Regions from separate parts of the Sphingobium agrisoli genome, predicted to be linked through region 2. Evidence: predicted binding sites of a transcription regulator. Region 2 holds the regulator's gene; each other region holds the start of a gene.

Region 1 (3,274 bases), on a different contig from region 2:
CACCGCGCCCATATCATCGACGATGGCGATAGCGGTCAGCACCAGCTTGAGCGACGCCGGCGCCCGGTCCCCCAGCAGCGCCAGCACCCCGATGGCAAAGGCGATGTCGGTCGCCGCCGGAATCGCCCACCCATTGCCGAGGTTCGGCTGGCCATGCGTGACCACCATATAGACCAGGGCCGGCGCGACCATGCCCGCCACCGCGGCGAGCACAGGCAAGCGCCGCCGCTCCCAGGTCGAAAGCTCGCCATCGACGAATTCGCGTTTGATCTCCAGCCCGACCAGCAGGAAGAAAATCGCCATCAACCCGTCATTGATCCACAGATGCGGCGTCATCGGGCCGATGGCAGGGGAAAGCACCGGCCCGACGGGCGCATGGAGCATGTCGTGGTAAAGATGCCCTGCCGCCCCGGAAAGGTTGGCGGCAATCATCGCCAGCGCCGAAGCCATCATCAACAGTACGGCGCCGCCCGCCTGACTTTTCAGGAACGCCCGGATCGCTGAGGGTTGGCGACGGCTCATGTCATTTGCTCCATGGCGTTCAGAAAGGGCAACGGGCCGCCCCGGTCAACCCGTAGAATAAAATTACATAAATAATGTTAGTGGCTTGGAACGGGCTTACGCAAATGGCATGGTCCCACCATGGCGCGTTGGGAGGCACGTCTTGGGCGATATGCTAGCGACGGCCATGGGCGGCCTTTATCGGGAAGTGCTGCTCTTCGCCGCTATCGGCATAGCGATTGGCGGTATCGACGATCTGCTGATCGATATCCTCTTCGGCTTCCGCCGCATTTGGCGCGATCTGACCGTCTATGCCCGCCATCCGCGCATGACGACGATGACGCTGCCGCCCTCGGTTAACCCTGGCCGCATCGCCATCTTCATCCCTGCCTGGCAGGAGGCGGAGGTCATCGGCCCGATGCTTCGCAACGCATTGCGACAATGGCGGGCGGACGACTACCGCATTTTCGTCGGAGCCTATCCCAACGATCCGCAGACCATCGCCGCCATCACGGCCGTTGCCGAGGGCGATCCGCGCATCGTCCTTTGCATCAATCCCCGCCCCGGTCCCACGACGAAGGCGGACTGCCTCAACCTGCTGTGGCAGGCGATGCAGGCGTGTGAGGCCAGCGGCATTATGTAGCAAACGCACCAGCATGATTACGCCTGCCCGCGCGCGCGATGGCGGATGTATCGCAGATGGTGATGCGTCGTGATCGGGATGCTTTCCCGCGCCTTTAATTGGAGGGAAGCAGGCCCCACAAATTTTGTGTTCGCATTGAGCGAACCATTCCTATATATAGCCAGAGGGGCGTTCGCAGTTTGTTCTAGGGGTTGCAAACGGCGCACCAAGGCCATCAATATGACTTACACGCCGCAGCACATAGCTAACTACTTTCTGGCAAAGGCCGAAGAGGACGGGCGGCCTTTGACGCCGCTTAAGCTGATCAAGCTCGTTTACATTGCTTACGGCTGGGTCTTAGGTTTGCTTGGCACTAGGTTGTTCGAAGAGCGCATAGAGGCATGGAAGCATGGGCCGGTAATTCCGTCCATCTACCATGAGTTCAAGCATTTCGGCGGCGGAGCTATCACAGATGATGCCGTTTGGTATGATCTTGATACAGGCGACTGCAGGCGTCCAACGATAGATTCCTCGGACCGGGATCTGCAGATTATCCTTGATAAGGTTTGGGCTGCTTACAAGCGGTTTTCAGGTTGGGCGCTTCGTCAAAAAACCCATGAGGTTGGCACTCCTTGGGAGCAGACTTACGATCCTAATGTCAAAGGCAAGCAAATTCCTGACGATCTGATCAAGCCTCATTTTCAACAGAAAATAAGAGAGATCGTTGACGCAGCCGAGCGATGATGGTGATGCCGACCTATTGCGGCGCTTGAGCGGACTTAGCAGCAAGGACGTTGGCCGCGCTGCTGAGATGAAGTCTCCGAATTTTTCGGAAGACGATGACGCTAATGACAAGCGTTGGTGGAAGGCTCAGCACCGCCGAACGATAAACAAAATCAAAAGGATTTTTTTTTGGTTTTTGCTGTTGGCAACATGCGGCTTCATAACCCTAAGTGCTGCAGGTTATCTTTACCTTGTATCTCTTTGGTTAGGAACAGTTCTCTATGGGACGAAGGTTCATGACCCGGTTGCTTTGAAATCCTTCATCGACGGCGTTCTTTGGTCACTTTTGATTGTGTTCGCTACCTTGTTTTTTGAGGGAACCTTCAAGGACAAAGATTAAAGCCGTAGATCGTGCGACCCAATCGCCTCTAAACATTGGACCAGAAACACCGCTGTAAATTTACCCCGGCTCAGCTTGTTCCTGATATTCGGCTCAGAGTCCATCACCCCTATATCGGCCAGCTTCCCCACTAGGTCGGCGTAGGACAAGCTACGGCGCTTTAGCTCCGCTTTAAGCAGCCCCTTGACCTGTTCCTCCCAATCCTTCTGCGACTTCGGCATGGTGCATCCCTTTCGATTACGGATGCATCATATTCGATACCTTTGCCATTGACAACAGTGCGCGATTGCCATTATATGCGATGCATAAGCAACGGATACGATGACAATGCAGCACTTTCTCCTCTCTGCCCAGGCCCGCACGATCAGCCTCAAGGCTGTTTTCACCATGGGCGAGGACAAGGCTTACCGGACCTTCTGCGAAATGCGCTGGCCGGAAACCGAGGGTGAGGCTGTTTGCCCGCGTTGCGGCTGCGTCGAAACCTACAACATCACCTCGCGCCGCAAGTTCAAGTGCGTCGCCTGCCATCACCAGTTTTCGGTTACTTCGGGAACCATCTTCGCCTCGCGCAAGATGAGCTTCACCGACCTTCTGGCTGCGATCGTCATCTTCGTGAACGGCGCTAAGGGCGTTTCCTCGCTCCAGCTTAGCCGCGACCTCGATTGCCAGTATAAGACGGCCTTCGTTCTCACCCACAAGCTGCGTGAGGCGATGGCGAAGGAACTGGCTGATCGCCAGCTCGACGGCACGGTCGAAATCGATGGCGCTTACTTCGGCGGCTATGTGAAGCCGGAAAACCGCAAGGAAGATCGGAAGGACCGCCGCCTCAAGGTGAACCTCACCGGCAAGCGCCAGTGTGTCGTCATCATGCGCGAGCGTGATGGCAAGTCGCTGCCCTTTGTCGTGAAGAACGAAGGCGATGCCGTTCCCTACGTTCGCGATCATGTCGGCACTCTCGCCACCATCTGCGCGGACGAAGGCACTGGCTGGGATGCCCTTCACGCGGGCTGGGAAACCCACCGCGTCAA
Region 2 (3,274 bases):
GCCCGACTGCTCGCGCTTGCGCCCCCGCTGCCGGCCGAGACCGTGCCGATCGCGCAGGCGACCGGCCGCTGGCTGGCGCAGGACATCAAGGCCTTGCGCGACCAGCCCTGGGCCGACCTTTCGGCGATGGATGGTTATGCCGTGCGCGCGGCCGACTATCCTGGCCCTTGGCGCCTGACGCAGGAAAGCGCGGCTGGTGCGGCCGCCCTCGCGCGCATCGGTCCCGGCGAAGCCTGCCGCATCTTCACCGGTGCGCCCCTGCCGCCCGGCGCCGACGCCATTTTGATGCAGGAAAACGCCACTCGCGACGGCTATCGTCTGACCGCGAGCGATGACCCTCTACCAGCCGGTCGCCATGTCCGCCCGGCCGCCTCCGATTTCGCGCGCGGCGCGACGTTGCTGGAGGCCGGCACGCATCTTGGCCCTGCCCAGATCGCGCTCGCGGTCCTCGCGGGCCATGGCGCGCTGCCGGTCCGCCGCCGCCCGCGCGTCGCGATCCTGTCCACCGGCAACGAACTGGTCCCGCCCGGCGCGCCGACCCCGCCCGGCTTTCTCCCATCCTCGAACGCGCCCATGCTGGCCGCGCTGCTCGCGGCCCTTCCCTGCGACGTCACCGACCTCGGCATCGTCCCCGACGATCTCGACGCCACCACCGCCGCGCTGGACAGTGCGCGATCGGCCGACCTCATCGTGTCGACCGGCGGCGCGTCGGTGGGCGATCATGACCTCATCCGCCCGGCCCTCGCGGCGGCGGGCGGCACGCTGGATTTCTGGAAGATAAGGATGCGGCCCGGCAAACCGCTGATGGCGGGCCGGATGGGCGACGCGCTCTTCCTGGGCCTGCCCGGCAATCCGGTGTCCGCCTTCGTCACCGCCACTCTCTTCCTGTTGCCGCTGGTGCGCCACCTGTCCGGTGCGGCCCGGCCCCTGCCGCAGACCAGCGACGCGCCACTGGCTTCACCGCTCCCCGCCACGGCCGAGCGCGACGAGTATCTCCGCGCCTTCCGCACCGGGGAGGGCATCGTCTCCGCCACCTCGCAGGACAGCGCCGCCACCGCCGCGATGGCACGCGCCGACTGCCTGATTTTGCGCCCCGCCGGATCGCCTCCGGCGCATGCCGGCGGTCGCGTCACAATCCTGCCGCTTGGCTGAATGTTACCGCGGAAACCCGTTGACTAATCCGCATGTGTTTCCTATGCGTTCCTCATACGTTCCATGGAGGACCGCGATGTTGACGCCCAAGCAGCAGGAATTGCTGAGCTTCATCCAGACCCGGCTTGAGGAAGGCGGCGTGTCGCCGTCGTTCGAGGAGATGAAGGACGCGCTCGACCTGCGCTCGAAATCGGGCATCCACCGGCTCATCAACGCGTTGGAGGAGCGCGGCTTCATCCGCCGCCTGCCCAATCGCGCCCGCGCGCTCGAAGTGCTGAAGCTCCCTGAAGCAATGCATCGCGCGCCCGCGCCGGTCGTGCAACTGAAGCCAAAGGCCGCGCCGGCGCTCCCGATCGCCGCCAATGACGTGGTCGAAATCCCGCTGCACGGCCGCATCGCCGCCGGCGTGCCGATCGAGGCGATGGAGGGGCAGACGATGCTGTCCGTCCCCGCTGCCCTGCTCGGCGCGGGCGACCATTATGCGCTCGAAGTATCCGGCGACTCGATGGTCGAGGCAGGCATCCTCGACGGCGACTTCGCGCTGATCCAGCGGACAGAGGTCGCGCGCGAGGGGCAGATCGTTGTCGCGCTGATTAATGAGGCCGAAGCGACGCTCAAATATTTCCGCCGCGACGGCGCGAAGGTACGGCTCGATCCCGCCAACGCCGCGTACGAACCGCAAATCTACGATCCGCGCCAGGTCCGCATCCAGGGCAAGCTCGCCGGGCTGCTGCGGCGTTATAACTAATCAGGCGAACTCATGACCCCTTAGCTCCCCGGCGAAAGCCGGGGCCCAGGGTTCGAAGCGCTAGGCGTGGGTTTTCGCGCCGGCCCAACAATCCACGGATGCGCGTCACCGGGCCTTGTGACGGTGTGAACTTCGGCCCGCGCCAGGTCGATCGACAATCCCCCCGTCCGTGCCAGCAGCCGCCGATCGACCTTCAGCCAGCGCGGCCGGCACCAGCGCGGCAGCCGCCGGTCGCTGATCACGATATCCGCCGCCGCGCAATCCCGCGCAAAGGTGGCCCGCTCGATCAGCATGTCGCTCCGCGTCAGCAGCAGCCGCCACCGCCTCCCATGCCGCTCCATCTCCAGCGCACAGAGATCGGTCGAGCAGCGCGCCGCCGGCAGGTCGGCAATGGCGCCGAGCTCGCCCGCATAGCCCGCGCTTTCGGCCAGCACGTCGCGCACATAGTCCCCCGCCCGCTCGCGCAGCAGGGCCATGCCAGCCCCGCTCCGCACCGCAACATGCCGGCCGTCCCCCGTGACCAGAACGTCAGGCGCTGGCGTGAGCAGCGCCAGCGTCATGCCGATGCCCACCGGCGCCAGCCCCGCCCAGCGCATGGCCGTCCGCCATAACAGGCACCAGAGCAGCCCGCCGGCGATCAGCCCGAACAGCAGCACCGGCATTACCGGCGCAACCATCGTCGCCATCGGGCTCGCCGCCACGCCGTGGGCGATCAGCAGCAGCAGGTCGAGCGCCTGCTCGGTCCCCCACCAGAAGGGCGCGCCCAGCCCCACCACGTCCAACAGCAGCGCCAGCGCCTCCAGCGGCATGACGACGAAGGTGGTGAGCGGGATCGCGACCAGGTTGGCGAACGCCCCCAGCAGCCCCGCCTTGTGGAAATGGAACAGCCCGATCGGCATCAGCGCCAGTTCGACCGCAATCCCTGTCGCCAGCGTCACCGCCAGCACCCGCGCCGCCTTCCGCCCCAACCCTTCGTCCCGTGCCGCCGCAAAGGCACGGAAGCGCGGATGCTCGGCCAGCGCCACGATCGCGGTCACCGCCCCGAAACTCATCTGAAAGCTCGGTCCCACGAGCGCCTCCGGCCACAGCAACAGCACGATCAGCGCGCCCGTTGCCACCAGCCGCAGGGTGATCGCGTCGCGCCCCATCGCCATGCCGCACAGCACCAGCAGCGCCGCGACGCAGGACCGCACCGTCGGCACTTCCGCGCCCGTCAGCCAGGTGTAGCCTATCCCCGCCAGCGCGCCGCCCGCCCCCGCGATCAGCATCAGGGGCAGGCCCAGCGCCGCTCGCCGACTGAGCGCCAGCACTCGAAGCAGCAGGAAGATGACCGCTCCTATTAGCGCCGTCACGTGCAGCCCGCTGATCGACAGG
Region 3 (3,274 bases), on a different contig from region 2:
CCGACCGGCTTCAAGGTGCGGGTCCGCCTGTCCGACACCATGCTGCGCTCGGGCGATTGCAGCCCCGGTTCGCGCGACTGCCATCTGCTGCGACTGACATCGGGCATGCGCGTACAGGCCGAAATCCGCACCGGCCGGCGGCGGATCATCCAGTATCTGCTTTCGCCGCTGGTGGAGGCCGGCGCGGAGGCTGGCCGCGAGCGGTGAGCCCGCTACAGAGGCGACCCTATCGGCACCAAAACTTGAGCCGGCCGCGCCTTCTCGCGCGACCTTCGGCAGCGACGCCGCCAAAAGGCCGACGGTAAAAGGCCCGCCACAACGGGCGGGCCTTTTCGGTGCGTGACGCGCAAGGTGAGCGGAAGCCCCAACCCCCTCGACCGGATGATCCGTCCGGCGAGGGCGATCGGGCCTATTCGCCATCATCCTCCGCATCGGGTCCGGTCATCATCCCTTCGGCGACCTTTTCGGTCTGGGCGCGGATCGCCTTTTCCAGCTTTTCCGACAATTCGGGATGCTCGCGCAGGAAGGTCTTGGCATTCTCGCGGCCTTGCCCAATGCGGACCGAGTCGTAGGAGAACCAGGCGCCCGATTTCTCGACCAACCCGGCCCTGACGCCGATGTCGAGCAGCTCGCCGATCTTGGAGATACCCTCGCCATACATGATGTCGAATTCGACCTGCTTGAAGGGCGGGGCGACCTTGTTCTTCACCACCTTCACCCGGGTCGCGTTGCCGACGACGTCCTCGCGATCCTTGATCTGCCCGGTGCGACGAATGTCGAGCCGGACCGAGGCGTAGAATTTCAGCGCATTGCCGCCGGTCGTGGTCTCCGGGTTGCCATACATCACGCCGATCTTCATCCGCACCTGGTTGATGAAGATCACCATGCATTTGGAGCGCGAGATCGAACCGGTCAGCTTGCGGAGCGCCTGGCTCATGAGGCGCGCCTGAAGACCGACATGGCTGTCGCCCATCTCGCCCTCGATCTCCGCACGCGGCACCAGAGCCGCGACCGAATCGACCACCAGAACGTCGATCGCGTTCGACCGCACCAGCGTGTCGACAATTTCGAGCGCCTGTTCGCCGGTGTCGGGCTGCGACACGATCAGTTCGTCGATATTGACGCCGAGCTTTTTGGCATAGACGGGGTCGAGCGCATGTTCGGCGTCCACGAAGGCCGCGGTGCCGCCGCCCTTCTGCGCTTCGGCGATGGCGTGCAATGCCAGCGTCGTCTTGCCCGAGCTTTCCGGGCCGTAAATCTCGATGATCCGGCCCTTGGGCAGGCCGCCGATGCCAAGCGCGATGTCAAGGCCGAGCGACCCCGTCGGGATCGCCTCGATCTCCAGCTTCTCCCGGCTGCCGAGCCGCATCGCGCTGCCCTTGCCAAAGGCGCGGTCGATCTGCGCGAGCGCTGCGTCCAGTGCTTTCTGTCTGTCCATATTCCCCGTCTTCTTGGAATCGATGAGTGAAAGCAGTGCAGTCATCAGCCGGTCCTTAAGTCAAGCGGCATGCGAGTCCGCGTCGTCCTGGACGATGATGTATCCTGTTTGTTCTATCGGAACAAGAGGGGAACGGAAATTTCCTATTCGCCTCCCGCGCGCGCTGACTATCCGCCCAGCACCCGGCCCAAGGCCCGCTCCACCGCGCCGATGGTGAACGGCTTGGCGAGGGTCGGGCGGTCGGCATGGTCTGGCGGCAGATCGTCGGCCATGCCGCCGGTCGCGAAGATGAAGGGAATGTCGGACTTCGCCAATATATCGGCGACGGGCCAGCTCTTTTCACCCTGAAGATTGCAATCGACCAGCGCCGCGTCGAACCCGCCTTCGCGCGCATGGGCGCACGCTTCGTCGACCGTGGAGGCGACCGCGTGGAGCCGGTAGCCCAGTGCGTCGAGGTAATCCTCCAGCATCATGCCGATCATCGCTTCATCTTCGACGATCAAAATGCTCTTGGCGTCCGACATGCTGCACGTCCCTGCTAACCCAGCCGATTCGCTAGCCGATCCGCGCGACATTGCCCAGAGCAATCACTTTAACCCTGCGCAAGATCATTCCGCCGCAGGCCGCATCGCCAGCGCGTCGCGCGCCGCTTCGGCAAGCTGGCTGACGGAGAAGGGCTTGGGCAGGAAGGCGACGTTGGCGATGTCGATCGACTTGCGCAGCTGCTCCTCGGCATAGCCGGACATGAACAACACCGGAAGGTCGGGGTGGCTGTGGCGCGCGCGGGCGACCATGGCCGGGCCGTCCATATTGGGCATGACGACGTCGGAGATGAGGAGGTCAATCGTCTCGCCCGATCCGAGCACCTCCAGCCCTTGCTCACCATCCTGCGCGGTCAGCACGCGATAGCCCTGCCGCGTGAGCGCGCGTTCGGCGACGGCGCGGACCATATCCTCGTCCTCGACCAGCAGCACAGTGCCGGTGCCCCAGGTTTCCGCGCGGCGGACGGGCGCAGGCGGGGCGACCGGCAGGTCCGCGTCCGCGCCGCTATAGACGGGAAGATAGATGACGAAGCTCGCGCCGCGCCCCAGTTCCGATTCGGCGAAGATATAGCCGCCCGACTGCTTGACGATGCCATAGACGGTGGAGAGGCCAAGGCCCGTGCCCTTGCCCAGTTCCTTGGTGGTGAAGAAGGGCTCAAATATCTTCGCCAATATGTCGGGGGGAATGCCAAGGCCCGTGTCCGACACGCGGAGCGCGGTATAGTCGCCGGCCGGCAATATCTGCTGGTGCATCTCGCGCACCTTGGCGGCGGGGACGGCATAGGTCTGGATGTTAAGCGTGCCGCCTTCAGGCATGGCGTCGCGGGCGTTGACCGCCAGGTTGACAATCACCTGCTCCAGCTGGCCCGGATCGGCGCGCACCGCGCCCAGATTGCGGCCATGCGTCACGTCCAGCTTCACATTTTCGCCGAGCAGGCGCTTCAAAAGATTGGACACGTCGGCGACGATGTCGGGCAACTGCAATATCTGCGGGCGCAGCGTCTGCTGGCGGGAGAAGGCGAGCAGCTGCCGTGTGAGGCCGGCGGCACGGTTGCTGTTCGACTTGACCTGCTGAATATCGTCATAGTCGCTATCGCCCGGCGTATGGCGCATCAGCATCAGGTCGCAATGGCCGATGATCGCGGTCAGGATATTGTTGAAATCATGCGCAACGCCGCCGGCGAGCTGGCCGATCGCCTGCATCTTGGTCGCCTGCGCCACCTGCCGCTTGAGCTTGCTCTCCTCGCTATTGTCCTTGAGGCTGAGCAGCACCGCCGCTTCGCCGAGGCCCCGG

What was found. Region 2 encodes LexA, which represses DNA repair genes until DNA is damaged. Its sites were predicted from a motif close to GTTCCNCNCTTGTTCT; they were not measured.
Region 1: ACETPF_RS07035 (Panacea domain-containing protein) is a predicted target of LexA. The motif match lies at 1,315-1,330, and genes of this name have one in related genera.
Region 3: recA (recombinase RecA) is a predicted target of LexA. The motif match lies at 1,557-1,572, and genes of this name have one in related genera.

Annotation. Positions count from the first base shown of each region.
Region 1 covers NZ_JBHDJI010000003.1:114,331-117,604, forward strand. The annotation lists gene nhaA (Na+/H+ antiporter NhaA) at 1-522, opposite strand, end outside; gene ACETPF_RS07030 (glycosyltransferase) at 674-1,144, shown strand; gene ACETPF_RS07035 (Panacea domain-containing protein) at 1,364-1,867, shown strand; gene ACETPF_RS07040 (hypothetical protein) at 1,848-2,246, shown strand; gene ACETPF_RS07045 (DUF6471 domain-containing protein) at 2,243-2,467, opposite strand; gene ACETPF_RS07050 (IS1595 family transposase) at 2,574-3,274, shown strand, end outside.
Region 2 covers NZ_JBHDJI010000011.1:90,129-93,402, forward strand. The annotation lists gene ACETPF_RS16710 (molybdopterin molybdotransferase MoeA) at 1-1,152, shown strand, start outside; gene lexA (transcriptional repressor LexA) at 1,229-1,900, shown strand; gene ACETPF_RS16720 (ComEC/Rec2 family competence protein) at 1,921-3,274, opposite strand, start outside.
Region 3 covers NZ_JBHDJI010000005.1:52,043-55,316, forward strand. The annotation lists gene ACETPF_RS10130 (HlyD family type I secretion periplasmic adaptor subunit) at 1-207, shown strand, start outside; gene recA (recombinase RecA) at 410-1,483, opposite strand; gene ACETPF_RS10140 (response regulator) at 1,606-1,962, opposite strand; gene ACETPF_RS10145 (ATP-binding protein) at 2,047-3,274, opposite strand, start outside.